Regions from separate parts of the Sessilibacter sp. MAH1 genome, predicted to be linked through region 1. Evidence: predicted binding sites of a transcription regulator. Region 1 holds the regulator's gene; each other region holds the start of a gene.

Region 1 (5,374 bases):
TTCTGCACTTGCACGACATACTACGCGCGGGCGTGATTTGAATAACCAAAGTTGAACCGCCTAATCGCGCCACCGTTAACTCAATAGCTAAAGTAATTATGACCTCTACCTGCCTGAAAGAATTGTCGACAAAATTAAAAGAAAATATCCAACAAATAAAACTATTGCTTCTAGACGTAGACGGCGTTTTAACCGATGGCAAACTGTATTTCGGTAACGATGGTAACGAATACAAAGCATTTAACACGCTAGATGGTCACGGTATAAAAATCTTGCAAAAATCGGGTGTTAAGGTTGGCATTATAACGGGACGTAAAAGTGCTTTGGTTGAAAAACGAGCCAGAGATCTCGGCATCGAAATTTTAGTTCAAGGCAGAGAAGACAAGTACACCGCACTAAAAGAAATACTGGCTGAACATAATTTTGCACTCAACCAAGTTGCATTTATTGGCGATGATTACCCGGACTTAACCGTTATGACTAAGGTAGGTTTTGCGGTAACCGTGGCAAATGCTTTACCCGCCATGGTTGAACATGCGCACTGGCAAACAACTCGTAATGGTGGCGAAGGCGCGGTTAGAGAAACTTGCGATCTTATTATGCAGGTGCAAGGCACTTTTGATGCTGCATTAAGTCCTTATCTCCAGTAAGGTAGAGTTTGTAAACCAACAGTTTCCAGTCATTAGCAACATGCAATAACGCCCACTCGCTTAAAGTTATCCACAGTAGCCGTGTTAAAAAAAATCTTAACAACTTCCATCATTGCAGGCCTGTTTGTGCTTGTCATACTACTGTGGGAAAACCCTGAAATTACTCAGACTAAACCCGCCACTGAAACACAATCGCAGGCGCCAGTGGCAATTATACAAAATTCCAAAACTCGCCAATTCGACGCAACAGGTCGGCTACAGTATCTATTAGTTGTCGATAAGGCCGAGCAATACCTAAGATATAACGCACAAAACCGCCCGCTCGAAGCCAAACGAGGCTACACCGACTTAAGCAATCCTTTCCTGACGCTGTTTTCCGAACAACCCAATCAAACTCCCTGGAAAATCACCGCCGATCATGGGCGAGCAGAAAATAATGGCTCATTGATTACACTTTGGGGAAATGTGGTGGTCAGAAAAGACTTAGAGACCGGTGGAGAATATCGACTCACAACCGATAAATTGGACGTAAAACCTGTCGAACAAATCGCTGAATCAGAAAGTCCTGTGTCCATTACCAGCCCTGAAGGCATTGCCGACTCTGTTGGTATGCGTCTGAACATGATTACCAACATAACCGAACTACTTTCTCAAGTTACAGGCATTTATGAAACTCAACCTGCACCGTAAAAACGAAAGCGCCCAGCCACAACCATTCGCCTCGGCAGTAAAAATGGTCGTGGTTGTTATTGGATTATTGTTATCAATCAATACCGCCGTGGCATTGCCAAGCGACAGCGATCAACCCATCAATATTGACGCCGACAGAGCTGAGCGAAATGACAAAACCGGAGTAACCATTTTCTCTGGCAACGCCAAACTCAAACAAGGCACCTTGGTAATCGTCGCAGATACAATCACCATTCATCATAAACCCGAAGGCGTAGAAAGTATTACAGCGACAGGAAATCCAGCAACGCTTGAACAAAAACCCAAAATCGACAAACCCACGGTTAAAGCCGAAGCTAAACGCATTCACTACTCTGTCATCAATGAGAAAATCAAACTGTCCGTAAATGCGCAAATTGATCAGGGCGACGGCTCGAAAATCAACAGCGATACCATCGATTACGACCTTAAAGACTCCTATGCCGTAGCGTCGGGTGAGAATCGAGTGAAGTTGATTATTCAACCTCAAAATAAAGACACCACAAACACCAACCAATAAACCTTGTTGAATCTTTCAATTAATCACTACCAGCACTAAGAGTTATGAGTCGACTGAGCGCTAAAAATTTGGCCAAAAGCTACGGATCGAGACAAATCGTATCCGACGTTTCATTTTCTGTGTCAACGGGAGAAGTTGTTGGCTTACTCGGCCCAAATGGTGCGGGAAAGACCACGTGTTTTTACATGATTGCAGGAATTGTTAAAGCCGATCACGGCAGCGTTTGGATCGACAACGAAGACATTACCAATCTTCCCATGCATGGCCGCGCCAGACGCGGACTTGGCTATCTCCCACAAGAAGCATCGGTATTTAGAAAGCTATCGGTCAAAGACAATATTTTAGCAATCTTAGAGACTCGATCCGATTTATCTGCAACAGATCGCAAAGACCGAGCGCAACAACTTTTAGAAGAATTTCACATCACCCACGTACAAGACAGCCAAGGCATCGCCCTATCCGGTGGTGAGCGTCGTCGCGTCGAAATTGCTCGCGCGCTAGCGACAGAACCACGCTTTATCCTCCTTGACGAACCCTTTGCCGGCGTGGACCCAAAATCCGTCGGTGATATCAAGCAAATTATTGAACACCTTCAATCACGAGGAATTGGCGTACTCATTACCGACCACAACGTTCGCGAGACCTTAGATATCTGCGAGAAAGCCTATATTGTGGGCGGCGGGTTTATCATTGCCGAAGGCGACGCTGAGACGGTTTTATCCAACCAAAAAGTAAGAGACACTTATTTGGGTGAAGGCTTTAAGCTCTAAATTGAGCCGCCACCTCAACCGACCCTCAATAAAACAACAAAAGCCTCGACACCTATCAAAGAACCCACAGAAAGACTCTTTTTTAGCCTACAAGACCACCCAAAAGACATTTTAGGCGACATTAAAAAACCGCTTTACCTTGCTGTTGAAATAGGCGAACATTGGTCTTACTGTTAAGTGATCAACAAGTAATCCCCTCCGCTAAAGCACTCGCTGTTCTTTTATTTTTCCCCTCAAAACATTTATTTAAAGAAAATTCAAGGTTGGGCATATTTTTTGCTTAATAGATGTTGCAAAAACGCCCCTTTCAAGTCTACACTGACACTAAGCTTGATCAGAATCAGCTCCGATTCTGACACCGTTTTTGGAAGTAGTGTCAAGTTATGAAACAATCATTACAGCTAAAAATGGGTCAACAATTAACGATGACCCCTCAGTTGCAGCAAGCCATTCGCCTGCTACAACTCTCAACGCTCGATCTTCAACAAGAGATTCAAGAAGCTCTTGAGTCTAATCCCATGCTCGAAGTTAGCGAATCCGATGACTCTCACCTTGATAGCGGTGAGTCCGGCGACAACAGCGAACAACCCAACGAAATTTCCGACAACTTCAGCGAAGAAAAAGTTACCGCAACCGCATCCGAATCCGAATCCGATTCTGGCGACGCCCAAGAAGGCGAATGGCAGGAAAACATTCCCGAGGATTTACCCGTTGATACCCAGTGGGACGACATTTACCAAGGCAGTAGCAACTCTTCCTCGTCATCAGCCGTAGAACGAGACGACAGCTTTTTCGACAGCCAAATCGACAACACCGAGACCCTTCAAGAATACTTACTGTGGCAATTGAATCTGACTCCGATGTCAGAAACCGATCGAACCATTGCTTTAGCAATCATAGACTCGGTAGAGCCCAGCGGTTTGCTCTCAAGCAGTATCGAGGAGATTTTTCACGGCCTACGCGGTGACTGGCGTGAGAATGACGAAGATGCCGAACAAGAAAGCGGTGAGCTTGAAGCTTCTGAACCTCTAAACGAAGACGCAGATACAGACGAAGACCTAAGCCTCGACGAAGTGATTGCGGTTCAACACCGACTTCAACTGTTTGATCCTATCGGCTCTTGCAGCGTCGATTTGTCTGAATGTTTGATGGTACAACTCAATCAATACGCCAAAGAAACACCCGGACTGGAAACCGCCAAGGCGGTAGTTGCAGAGCATCTAGCGTTACTTGGCAGTCGTGACTACAAACAGTTAATGCGTAAATGTCGCGTTAAAGAGCCCGAACTCAAAGTTGCGATCGATTTAATTCAGGAATTAACACCTCATCCCGGCGCTACTATCGGCAGCAGCGATACCAGTTATATCGTTCCCGATGTTTTTGTGAGCAAGCAAGAAGGTCGCTGGATCGTAGAGCTGAACCCAGAAATAGCCCCTAAAATTCGCATCAACAACAATTACGCCAGTCTTGTAAAGCGTGCCGATAGCAGTGAAGACAACACCTTCTTGCGAGATAATTTACAAGAAGCACGCTGGTTCTTGAAAAGTTTACAAAGCCGCAACGAGACTCTACTGAAGGTTGCAAGCTGCATTGTTGAAAAACAACAGGGCTTTTTGGATTTCGGCCCAGAATCCATGAAACCTCTAGTACTTCACGACATTGCCGAAGACGTAGGCATGCATGAGTCGACAATTTCACGGGTAACAACGCAAAAATACATGCACACGCCTCAAGGCATCTTTGAGTTAAAATACTTTTTCTCAAGCCACGTCAGCACAGACAATGGCGGCGAATGCTCTTCAACCGCAATACGTGCCATTATCAAAAAGCTGGTTGCCGCAGAAGACGCTCGCAAACCCTTAAGCGACAGCAAAATTACCGCGTTACTGGCAGACCAAGGCATTCAAGTCGCCCGAAGAACCATTGCGAAATATCGCGAATCCTTGGGTATTCCAGCCTCGAACGAACGTAAAAGACTGGTCTGACCAACCATGACTCGGTGATCTCGACCCTAATTCATACCCGATTACACGGGTTTAAAACCTGTGTAATCAATGACTTAACTCTGACATGAGGAATAACAATGACTCTTAGCATCAGTGGGCACCACGTCGAAGTCACCGACTCTATTCGAAATTATGTTGAAACTAAATTTGAAAAACTCGGCAAACACAACCCGCAAATCACTACAATCAATGTTGTATTAAGGGTTGAAAAACAAAGACAAAAAGCAGAAGCTTCCGTACACATAAGTGGCAAAGATATATTTGCCGAGAGTGAATCTGACGATCTGTATATTGCCATCGATGAAATGGCCGTAAAATTAGATCGGCAATTGCTCAAACATAAAGAGAAAGCAACCAGCCACCGTTGATTATGGACCTCTCCAGCATTCTTACTCCCAGCCGCGTTAAATGTGGCTTGGAGGGATCAAGTAAAAAGCGAACATTAGAAAATGTCGCGCAATTCATTACTAAAGGATTCCCAGTTCTTGACGCTGATGAGCTCTTTCGCCGCCTGATGGCCCGCGAAAGACTCGGCTCGACCGGAATCGGGCAAGGAATTGCGATTCCGCATTGCCGACTGGAAAACTGTACCGGCGTCATGGGAGCGTTATTTAAACTTAATACGCCATTGGACTTTGACGCCATCGATGACGCGCCCGTAGATCTGATCTTTACGCTGCTAGTCCCCGAGGAAGCGGATGACTCCCACCTTAAAACTCT
Region 2 (5,374 bases), on a different contig from region 1:
TTAACTTGGCCCGGTGTAATCCCTTTTTTTCGTAACTGAGCCTTTACCAACGCAGAGCTGCTACCTTTCACCTCTCCTTGGATTTTATTGCCTTTTCGGTCGACGCCTTTATAGACGAAAACGGAATCATTGGTTGCCGTTGCCATACGTTAATCCTTCGTCACTCGGTTTGCTTCTTCGAGACTGGTTAAGCCTATAGCGGCTTTGCGAAGAGCAGAGATTCTTAAGTTATTGAAGCCTTCTTTTCTTGCTTGGTCGGCAATCTGAATGGAGTTGCCGCCCTCCATTATAATTCTTGAAATCGAATCTGTGATGCGAACAACTTCATATACGCCAACACGGCCTTTATAACCATTATTGCATTGAGCGCATCCTACAGGGTGATACAGTTCTATCTCCGACCTCTCCATGCCGATATCGTCAAAACCTTCTTCCGACAGAATTTCGTCGGGAATGTCATCTGCAGGTCTTTTACAGTGGGTGCAGAGTCGTCTTGCCAAACGTTGTGCAATGATGACACTCACTGAGGTTGCCACGTTAAACGCAGGTACGCCCATATTTAATAAACGTGTTAGGGTTTCTGGGGCGCTGTTGGTGTGCAGGGTAGATAATACTAAGTGTCCGGTTTGTGCAGCCTTAATCGCAATTTCAGCGGTTTCTAGATCTCGAATTTCCCCAACCATCACAATATCGGGGTCTTGTCGTAGGAACGATCTTAATGCTTCCGCGAAGGTTAATCCCACGCGAGCATTCATGTTAACTTGGTTAATGCCTTCTAGGTTAATTTCTACAGGATCTTCTGCGGTAGAAATATTACGCTCTTCGGTATTGAGTATGTTTAAACCCGTATACAGCGATACCGTTTTCCCTGAACCCGTAGGGCCGGTTACTAAGATCATACCCTGGGGCTGGGCAAGAGCATCGAGATAAATTTTCTTTTGGAATTCTTCGTAACCAAGCGCGTCGATACCCAATTTAGCACTGCTTGGGTCGAGAATACGCAATACGATTTTTTCACCAAAAAGTGTGGGCAAGGAGTTCACGCGAAAATCGATGGCACGAGTTTTCGAAATCTTCATTTTAATCCGGCCATCTTGTGGAACTCGCCGCTCACTGATGTCCATTTGTGACATGACTTTTAAACGGGCTGAAATTCGCGTAGCAAGATTGACCGGCGGACGAGCCACCTCGATCAAAATACCGTCGCGTCGATATCTTACGCGAAAGGTCTTTTCGTAGGGTTCAAAGTGAATATCGGACGCGCCACCTTTAATGGCATCAAGCAGAACTTTATTCACAAATCGAACGATTGGAGCTTCGTCTACCTCTGAGGTGTCTTCTTCGCCGTTTCCATCTTCAACGGATTGAACGTCAAGATTTTCTAGCGACTCATCTTCCAATCCTGAGATGTTATTAATATTTTCATCTTCTTGATTGAGATAGGCCTCAATGGCCTTTTGCAGTTTGTCGCCTTCAATAAGTACAGCTTCGGTGCTTAGGCCGGTATTAAACTTAATTTCGTCGATGGCGCTTAAATTAGTTGGGTCCGACAGTCCGATAAAAAGCCGATTACCGCGCTTGAACAGCGGCAGTGTATGGTGCTTTTGAACCAACTTGTTGTCGATTAATCCTCGAGGTATGGCGTCGGGGCGAATTGCATCAATATCAAAGATTGGTGTACCAAACTCGTCAGAAGAAATTTGTGCGACGGCTTTTGCCGACGCAAGCTGGGCATTAGCAATATACCAAGCGAGAGGAATTTTCTCTGCTTTTGCATTTTTAACCGCATTGCGAGCATCTTCTTCCGAGAGGATGCCGTCACTGACTAGACGTTTGGCCAATCCACTCAATTGCTGAATCTGTTGGTTCATCCACTGTCCACTTGTACGTTGGAATTTTTTTAAGTTTAGATTATTTACCAGTTACACACGATAGTTAATGTGCCTTATTAAGAATACTCGTAAATTTTCCGTGTTTTAATGTCGATACTATCGCCAATGGGATTCAAAGACAGTTGCCAACGAATTTATATCTATAAAGTCATATTCTTACCGATCCTCACTTGGTTAGCGTAAAAAAGTATTCTGCGTATAAATTTGAGGATTCCAGTCATATATTGACAAAAAAAGTCACTTGGGTGGTGTAAAGATCTTACTTGTATGACGCGCAAAGTATTAATGGCTTGCCGTAATGTGAATTTACAACCACAAATAATCCTGTTTTAGTACACTTGTCGATGTTGGCCTAGGGGTTGCTTTAAGGCAAACAACTGTGAAAAGGACTTTTCGCCTTATCCGGTCCCACATAACTTCCTCGGAGAATTTCGAAATGAAACAAGTGCAAAAAGGTTTTACCTTGATTGAATTGATGATCGTTGTTGCGATTATCGGTATTTTGGCGGCGGTTGCGCTTCCTGCGTACCAAGACTACACCACCCGTTCACGTGTATCTGAAGGTATGACTCTAGCTGCCGAAGCTAAAGTTGTTGTAATGGATAATGCTGCTAATGGTACACCTTTGGCTTCTTCGGGTCTCGGTTCTGGCTACCCAACAAGTGCAGCTCCTAATAGCGCACTTATGCCTTGTACCAACGGCACTGATCCATGTACTCAAACTGTTGGTGATGACGGCGCTACCCCAAATTCATCTCCAAATGTTAACTCGATTTCAATCAATGCGAATACAGGTGAGATTACTTTAACTTACTCCAATCGTGTTTCTGGAGCTGGTATTAACTCGACATTATTCTTGGAACCGACTGCTAATACAATGCCTTTGGTCGCTGGTGCTCGTCCAAATGGTGCTATTGTTTGGACTTGTTATGCTGCAGGTCGCGCAGGTGCAAGAAGTGGTAATCAAGGTACTCTTCCTCAAAACGTTGCTCCTGGTGAGTGTCGTGGTTAATAACTAAACTTATAGTTTGGTAACAAAAAAGGCCCCAAGTGGGGCCTTTTTTACGTTTCAATTAAGCAAAACTTTGAATTAAAAATAAGTTGTAATGAAAATATCACGTTCTTTAGTTACATCAAAAATCAATGCCGCTGTATTGCATTTTTTAATTACTGTTGTGGTTGCTATTTGCTCGGGTATTTTAGTCTTTCAGGTTTGGTTTCCTGGGCGACTGTCACAAATGCTGGGTGGTATCGATCTGTATATTTTGGTGCTCAGCGTTGAGGTAACACTTGGGCCGTTAATGTCGCTGGTCATTTTTAATCCAAGTAAACCGCGCTCGGAATTAGTCCGCGACTACGTAATTGTTGGCGTTATCCAACTTTCGGCTTTAATTTATGGATTGTCTGTGGTTTCGCAGTCTCGACCTGTATTTTTAGTGTTTGTAAAAGATCGCATTGAAGTGGTCAGTAGTTTTGAGATGGACGACGTTGATTTAGCCGAGGCTAAAGACAAGCGGTTTTCTAAGAAAGGTTGGTTTGGGCCTGTGGAGATTTGTTCTCAATTCCCAGCAGACCCACAAGAACGATCAGATTTATTATTTTCAGCGGTAGATGGAAAAGATATTCAGATGTTTCCCAAATATTATCGGGAATGCACGGATGGTGAACTTATAGCAAGGTCTTTTAGTAAAGATCTTCTCTTGTCTGAAACTGTAAGAGCCAATAATCCCGATTTTGATTTTACTGTGTTACCCGAAGAGGATTTTGTTTGGTTACCGGTAAAACATCGTTTTGGTGCTTGGGTAAGAGTGTACCCCAACAAGTCTGATGAAAGTTTTCTCTATTTTCCTTTAGAGCCTTGGCAATAAAACGCTCAGGAATAGTTAAGATAAAAAGGAAGCATAAAGCTTCCTTTTTTGTTTTGTGAGCTTAAAACAAGACTTACCAAACAATTCGCATTGATAAATCAATGGCTCGGCAGTCTTTGGTCAGTGTACCAATAGAAACAAAATCTACGCCGGTTTCGGCAATATGGCGCAGAGTTTTTTCATTAACGCCGCCAGAGGCTTCTAGTTTGGCGAGGCCCGAGTATTCGTTTTTATTGAGCTCTACAGCGTGACGTAAATCGGTCAGTGTAAAATTATCGAGCATAACGATATCGGCCTGTGCGATCAGTGCTTCTTTTAGCTCTTCCAGATTTTCTACTTCAACTTCTACGGGTTTTTCTGGCTCGTTTTGCTTGGCTTTTGAAACCGCCTGAGTAATACCACCGCAAGCGGCGATGTGATTTTCTTTGATTAAGAACGCATCGAACAAACCTATACGATGATTAAAACAGCCGCCGGTTGCTACTGCGTATTTTTGGGCTGTTCTAAGGCCGGGAATGGTCTTACGTGTATCTAAGATTTTAATGTGTGTACCGGCAACCAGTTCCCGATAATAACGAGCTTTAGTTGCTACACCCGAAAGTAACTGTAAAAAATTAAGAGCGCTTCTTTCGCCGGTAAGTAAACTGCGCGCAGAGCCAGACAATTCAAAAAGAACATTGTCTTCTTCGAAGTAATCACCGTCATCGCCGCGCCAGCTTATTACAACGCTCGGGTCTAATTGTTGGAAGACTTCTTCTACCCAAGCTTTACCGCAAAGTACACAATTTTCACGAGTAATTACCGTTGCTGTGGCTTGGGTATCGCTATCGATTAAAGCCGCAGTTATATCGCCGCTTTTGATATCTTCTTCCAAAGCTTCTTTAACAGAGCGTTTAATATCGTCTTTTAATGTTTCTGAAACGGACGTAATCATTGCTAATAACCTGATATTACATAACTCGTTGACCGGGTTTGGCACCGGAATGTGGTTCGAGTAAATAGATTTCTTTACCACCGGGACCTGCCGCTAAAACCATGCCTTCCGATACACCAAATTTCATTTGGCGAGGTGCTAGGTTGGCGACCATTACGGTGAGCTTGCCTTCTAGTTCTTCAGGAGCGTAGGCGCTTTTAATACCTGAAAATACGTTGCGAGTTTCGTTGCCTAAATCTAACGTCAATTGAAGCAGTTTGTTGGCGCCTTTAACGTGTTCGGCTTTTTTAATTAGGGCAATACGTAAATCGACTCTGGCGAAATCATCAAAATTAATGGTTTCGGCAATAGGTTCTTGGGTATCGTCAGTCGTTGTTGGTTCTGAATTTTTTTGCTCAACAGGAGTTGGTAATAACTTAGCGTTAGTTTCCATCACTGCGTCAATTTGCGTTTTTTCAACGCGTTTGAGCAATGCTTTAAAACCGTTAATTTGGGTTCCACCCACAAAGGCAAGTGGTTGGCTCCAATTAAGTGTTTCATTTAAGAAGGCTTCTGCACGTTCCGCCAAGCTCGGAACCACTGGTTTTAAAAAGGTCATTAAGGCTCGGAACATATTGATGCCCAGAGAACAGATGGCGACAACTTCTTGTTCTTTGCCTTCCTCTTTTGCTAACGACCAA
Region 3 (5,374 bases), on a different contig from region 1:
ATCACACGACTCCGCCTCTGGTATACGAAACCCTATGGGGAAGGTTATTTCAGAAAAAACCTTGGGTAGGTGTTTTGGTAAATCGGAAAAAAGACAACACTCGATATTTGGCCGAGCTGACCGTTGCTCCGGTTATGGATGAGACCGGAAGAGTTACCAATTATTTAGGTATGCATCGCGATGTTACCGACATGCATCGCTTACAAAGCCAAGTCACCAATAATAAGTCGTTAATTGAAGCGGTTGTTAATTCCAGTCCATCTCCAACCGTTGTGTTGGATCAGCAGGGTAAGGTTCTACTCGATAATTTAAGCTATAAGGCGCTTGCGTCGGATATGGGTAAAGAGCCCATTGAAGAAGTTATTAATGCGTTAAACGCACAAATTGACGGATTTTCTTTGCAAAGAGGCGGCGGTGTTCAGGTAAATGGAACCGAATTGTCTTTTGATATGAGCGGTTTTGGCACTCGGTCTTTTACCTGTTTCGCGACCCCAATAACCGTTAATGATGACTCTATCGATTATTTCTTTGATCGCGCCACCTACACGTACACGCTGTTTGTATTAAATGAAATTACCGGGTTAAGACGACGTCAAGATCAGCTGCGGCTGCATACTTTAAAAGAGTTGGTTGCAGAAGAAGAATTTATCCGATCAATGACCGAGACCTACCACGGTGCAATCCATCAACTTGAAAAACCGGTCAACATGATTGCCGCTGCGGTATCTTTACTGGAAAAAAGAGCCAATAAAGATAACCGTGCCGACGACCCGGTTCTTGATGCTGTAAGAGCTGCGTTAAATGAAGGTAAAAAGGCGCTGGATATTCTCACTAATCAAGCCCCGGTCTGGCAAAACACATCAACTAATTCCGTCAATATTAATCAAGTTACCCGAGAAGTTATTTCTATTTGTGCAGAAAAAATGAGTGCCGCAGGTGTTGAATTCTTTTGGCATCCCGAGCCTCATCTTCCGGGAATTATTGGTGGTGAGAATCGCCTGCGAACAATGATAAAGCAGCTGGTTGATAACGCTATCGAATCGATTGAAATGAGCCGAGCGTCGGTGCGTGATTTAACAATCAGTAGTTATTTAGAAAACGATTTTGTGGTACTCGAAGTTGTTGATACTGGATCGGGAATTAGCAATGATTTATCGCTAAAAGTGTTTGAGCCATTTTTTACAACAAAACGTGCAGTTAATGGTAATCGCGGAATGGGTTTAAGTATGGTTCAAGAAATTGTGAATGAACACGCAGGCTTAGTGTCAATTGGGCCCGCAAATAACGACACAACTGAAGGTGAAGACGGTTTTCCCGGATGCAAAGTTACTGTGCATCTACCTATTACTGCGCAAGAACAATAATTTCCCTTCGGAGGTCGTATGATGAATGCATTTAATCCGCAAGATCGATCGCCGATGTTTGAAAATCGGCAAAAATTGCTCGAAAAAGAATTTGAGGTGGCCTATCAATTATCTCGAATTTTGTGCAAGTCTTTGGAATTGGATAAAACCCATCTGGAAGCGCTGCGATTATTGGATCAGGAAGTTGGTCTGGCCAACGGAATTATTGCTCTTGCCGATAACGAACAAAAAGAGCTGCGTATTAATGCAATAAATATTGATGATCCATTAGTGAAAAAACAGGCCCACAGCGTTCGTTACAAAGCGGGTGAAGGTATTTTAGGTAAGATATTATCGAGTGGCGAAAGTATTGTTTTAGGGCGTGTTGCAAGCGCACCCGATTTTTTGCATAAACTCGATTTGTACGATTATGATTTGCCTTTTATCGGTGTTCCTATTAAAACCGCAGAAGGTGTTGTACAAGGTGTTATTGCCGTTCAACCGGATTTTCCAGCGCAGGAATGGTTGTCGGATTTAACGCGATTGTTAAACTTCTCAGCGAATCTTTTCTCTCACAATCTTCGTGCTGGTTCTTCCTCCAGTAATGTTTCATCCATTCAAACCATAGATCATGGCGATCAGCAACGCAAAAATCGCGTCAAATTCAGTTTTGATAAAATGGTTGTTGGTAGCTCCGATTCGATGCGAAAAATTTTCGAGCAAATTAAACGCGTGGGTAAATGGGACAGTACCGTACTGATCCGCGGCGAGTCGGGTACCGGTAAGGAGCTAATCGCCAGTTCTATTCATTACAATTCACCTCGTAGCAACAAACCTTTTGTAAAACTCAATTGTGCTGCGTTGCCTGAAAACCTTTTAGAATCTGAATTATTTGGTCACGAAAAAGGCGCTTTTACCGGTGCCATAAAGCAACGGCAAGGTCGTTTTGAACAAGCCGACGGCGGAACTTTATTCTTAGACGAAATTGGTGAAATTTCTCCAATGTTCCAAGCGAAGTTGTTGCGGGTTTTACAAGAGAGCGAGTTAGAACGAGTTGGTGGCAACCAAACCATTAAAGTTAATGTTCGTATTGTTGCCGCAACTAACAGAAATTTAGAAAGCGATATTGAAGAAGGCAAGTTTAGGGAAGACCTTTATTATCGCCTCAACGTAATGCCTATTAATTTGCCGCCGCTTCGGGAACGGGTCGAAGATATTCCAGAATTATCGGAGTTCTTGGTGGATAAAATCGGTAAACAACAAGGTCGTCCTTTAAGAATTACCGATGGAGCAATTCGAACACTCATGTCGCACAATTGGCCGGGCAATGTTCGCGAGCTTGAAAACTGCTTAGAACGTGCGGCGGTTATGTGTGAGGATGGCAGTATTGATTTGGATGTTATTTCTATGACAACCAATGAACAGCCCAAATTCGAACCGGCAAGACCGGTGGTATCCGACGTAGATTTAAACGATCAAAATCTCGATGAGCGTGAACGCGTTACCGCTGCGCTCGAACAAGCGGGCTGGGTACAGGCCAGAGCCGCAAGACTGTTAGGAATGACGCCACGACAAATTGCTTATCGTATTCAAACGTTAAAAATTAATATGCGGAAAATTTAAAGTTAAGAGCTAGCGGTTGTTGTAAAAAGTGGTTTAAAACGAAACTCGTGTTTTTTATAGGTATCAACCTCTGATTAACTCTTGCCTGATTTAATCAGAGGGCAGTAATTGATCCTGTGATTGCTATTTTCGATACAATTTTCTTGATGTGCTGTTTTTGAATTCCTTGATGCGCTGTTTTTGAAACCGGTGACAAATTCTTAGGTTGCTGAAAAATCAGGATTAATCTGAGTTTCTTTTTAGCTGCTGCAAGTCGTTTTAGTGATTCTTATTTTTATAATATTGTAATTGTTTGCTTTTTATCAAACAATTACCTAGCAAAACTCTTGTTATTTTAATCTTTTTTCTGTTGTTAAATAGACATTTTTGTTGTTTCAGTTTGTTGATGTTTGTGTCGTTAAACCGACAATTATTTAAAAAACCCTTGTAAAACAAGCTTGTAAGCTTTTATTTATCGCGGCACAGAGGTTGCATTTAACCAATGACTACAAACAGAGGTAGTTCGTCGGTAAATAAAATGTGCTCTAACAATTTAAAATAATGTATCTAAGTGTTTTTTGTTGAAAATATTTTTGGCTGAGAATGCAGAGATTTTATTGTTTAACTGTTTAAGCATTTGTTGCTCGGTGAATCGCAATTAATTTTGTCAAATGACAAGGTTAACACCAAAGCCGACGATCCACTTCCTAAAACCAATTTTGTGATATGGCAGGTTAAGGAGTTCATTATGGATCTTAGCGTGATAAATGAAGCAGTATCTGCAAGTGAGGAGGGGGGATGTTCTTCGGGCTCTTGCGGTAGTACAGACGATCAAATGTCTCATCTGCCCGAGGATATTCGCCAGAAAGTCTATAATCATCCTTGTTATTCAGAAGAAGCGCATCATTATTTTGCGCGCATGCACGTTGCGGTGGCTCCGGCCTGTAATATTCAATGTCACTACTGTAATCGTAAATACGATTGCGCCAACGAGTCTCGTCCCGGTGTTGTTTCAGAATTACTGTCGCCAGAAGAAGCCGTGATGAAGACAAAGGCCGTTGCGGCGAATATTCCGCAGATGACCGTGTTAGGTATTGCCGGACCCGGCGACCCATTAGCAAATCCAGAACGCACTTTTAAAACATTCCGCATGCTTACCCAAGAGACGCCAGACATTAAATTGTGTGTTTCTACCAATGGTTTAGCGTTGCCCGAGAGTGTTGAAGAGCTAGCAAAAACCAACATAGACCACGTTACTATCACTATTAATACCGTCGATCCAGAAATTGGTGCCAAAATTTATCCATGGATTTATTGGAATAATCGCCGTATTCACGGAATTAAAGGTGCAAAAATTCTGATCGAGCAACAGCAAAAAGGTCTTGAAATGCTTGCCGCTCGGGGCATTTTAGTGAAAGTAAATTCGGTGATGATTCCGGGTGTTAATGATCAGCATTTAAAAGAAGTGAGCCGTATCGTTAAATCGAAAGGTGCATTTTTACATAACGTAATGCCATTAATTGCCGAAGCCGAGCACGGTACTTTTTATGGTGTGATGGGTCAACGCGGACCAACCCCCGAAGAATTACAAGATTTGCAAGATCAATGTTCGGGTGATATGAACATGATGCGTCACTGCCGTCAATGTCGTGCCGACGCTGTGGGTCTTTTAGGCGAAGATCGCGGTGAAGAATTCACGTTAGATAAAATCGCTAAAATGGATATCGACTACGGTAAAGCCATGAAAGTACGTGCGGCTGTTCATCAAGGTATTGAAGAAGAACTCGCAGAGAAACAAGCGAAAAAAGCCCGTTTAGCCGCAGCCGCAACGCCGGTCATAAGCAGTAAAAAATATCGACCCGTGCTTATGGCAGTTGCAACCAGTGGCCAAGGTGTAATTAATCAACATTTTGGTCACGCTACCGAATTTTTAATTTATGAAGCATCTCAAGACGGTGTTCGCTTTATTAGCCACCGCAAGGTCGATCAATATTGTATTGGTGGCGACAGTTGTGGCGAAAAAGAAAGTGCATTGGCCGGAAGTATTCGGGCATTGCAAGGTTGTGAGGCCGTACTCTGCTCTAAAATTGGTTTTGAACCCTGGGGTCTTTTGGAAGAAGCCGGAATTCAACCCAATGGCGAACACGCCATGGAGCCAATTGACGACGCGGTAATGGCTGTTTATCAAGAGATGATTGAATCTGGCGCTTTGGAAGAAGTTGAAGAGGAAAGTCTCGCCACTGCCTGATTGATATAAGCACTCTCGATTATCGAGAGTGCTTTTTTATATAGGAAACTCTGATTAACCTAGAGTTTCTCGCGACACAAGGAAGTGTCGCCAATTTCAAGAACGGTAAGTGATTGAAATTGTGAACAAATTGAAAATTGCATTTTCAATTTCTGTCCTCTGATTAAATCGAGAACGAGTT

What was found. The regulator sigma-54, encoded in region 1, starts transcription at its own class of promoters, with help from an activator protein. The targets are predictions, from matches to a motif close to TGGCACANNNNTTGCNNT.
Region 2: a site for sigma-54 is predicted at 2,241-2,258, ahead of ACYQ28_RS03570 (pilin). Genes of this name have one in related genera too.
Region 3: a site for sigma-54 is predicted at 3,424-3,441, ahead of nifB (nitrogenase cofactor biosynthesis protein NifB). Genes of this name have one in related genera too.

The regions. Positions count from the first base shown of each region.
Region 1 is NZ_BAAGIC010000015.1:75,988-81,361, reverse strand. It holds gene ACYQ28_RS14700 (KpsF/GutQ family sugar-phosphate isomerase) at 1-41, shown strand, start outside; gene kdsC (3-deoxy-manno-octulosonate-8-phosphatase KdsC) at 99-650, shown strand; gene lptC (LPS export ABC transporter periplasmic protein LptC) at 732-1,340, shown strand; gene lptA (lipopolysaccharide transport periplasmic protein LptA) at 1,318-1,878, shown strand; gene lptB (LPS export ABC transporter ATP-binding protein) at 1,923-2,648, shown strand; gene ACYQ28_RS14675 (RNA polymerase factor sigma-54) at 3,032-4,633, shown strand; gene hpf (ribosome hibernation-promoting factor, HPF/YfiA family) at 4,732-5,022, shown strand; gene ptsN (PTS IIA-like nitrogen regulatory protein PtsN) at 5,025-5,374, shown strand, end outside.
Region 2 is NZ_BAAGIC010000003.1:8,942-14,315, forward strand. It holds gene ACYQ28_RS03560 (type II secretion system F family protein) at 1-146, opposite strand, end outside; gene pilB (type IV-A pilus assembly ATPase PilB) at 150-1,871, opposite strand; gene ACYQ28_RS03570 (pilin) at 2,329-2,904, shown strand; gene ACYQ28_RS03575 (hypothetical protein) at 2,999-3,760, shown strand; gene nadC (carboxylating nicotinate-nucleotide diphosphorylase) at 3,834-4,694, opposite strand; gene metG (methionine--tRNA ligase) at 4,711-5,374, opposite strand, start outside.
Region 3 is NZ_BAAGIC010000008.1:41,018-46,391, reverse strand. It holds gene nifL (nitrogen fixation negative regulator NifL) at 1-1,364, shown strand, start outside; gene nifA (nif-specific transcriptional activator NifA) at 1,383-2,966, shown strand; gene nifB (nitrogenase cofactor biosynthesis protein NifB) at 3,694-5,193, shown strand.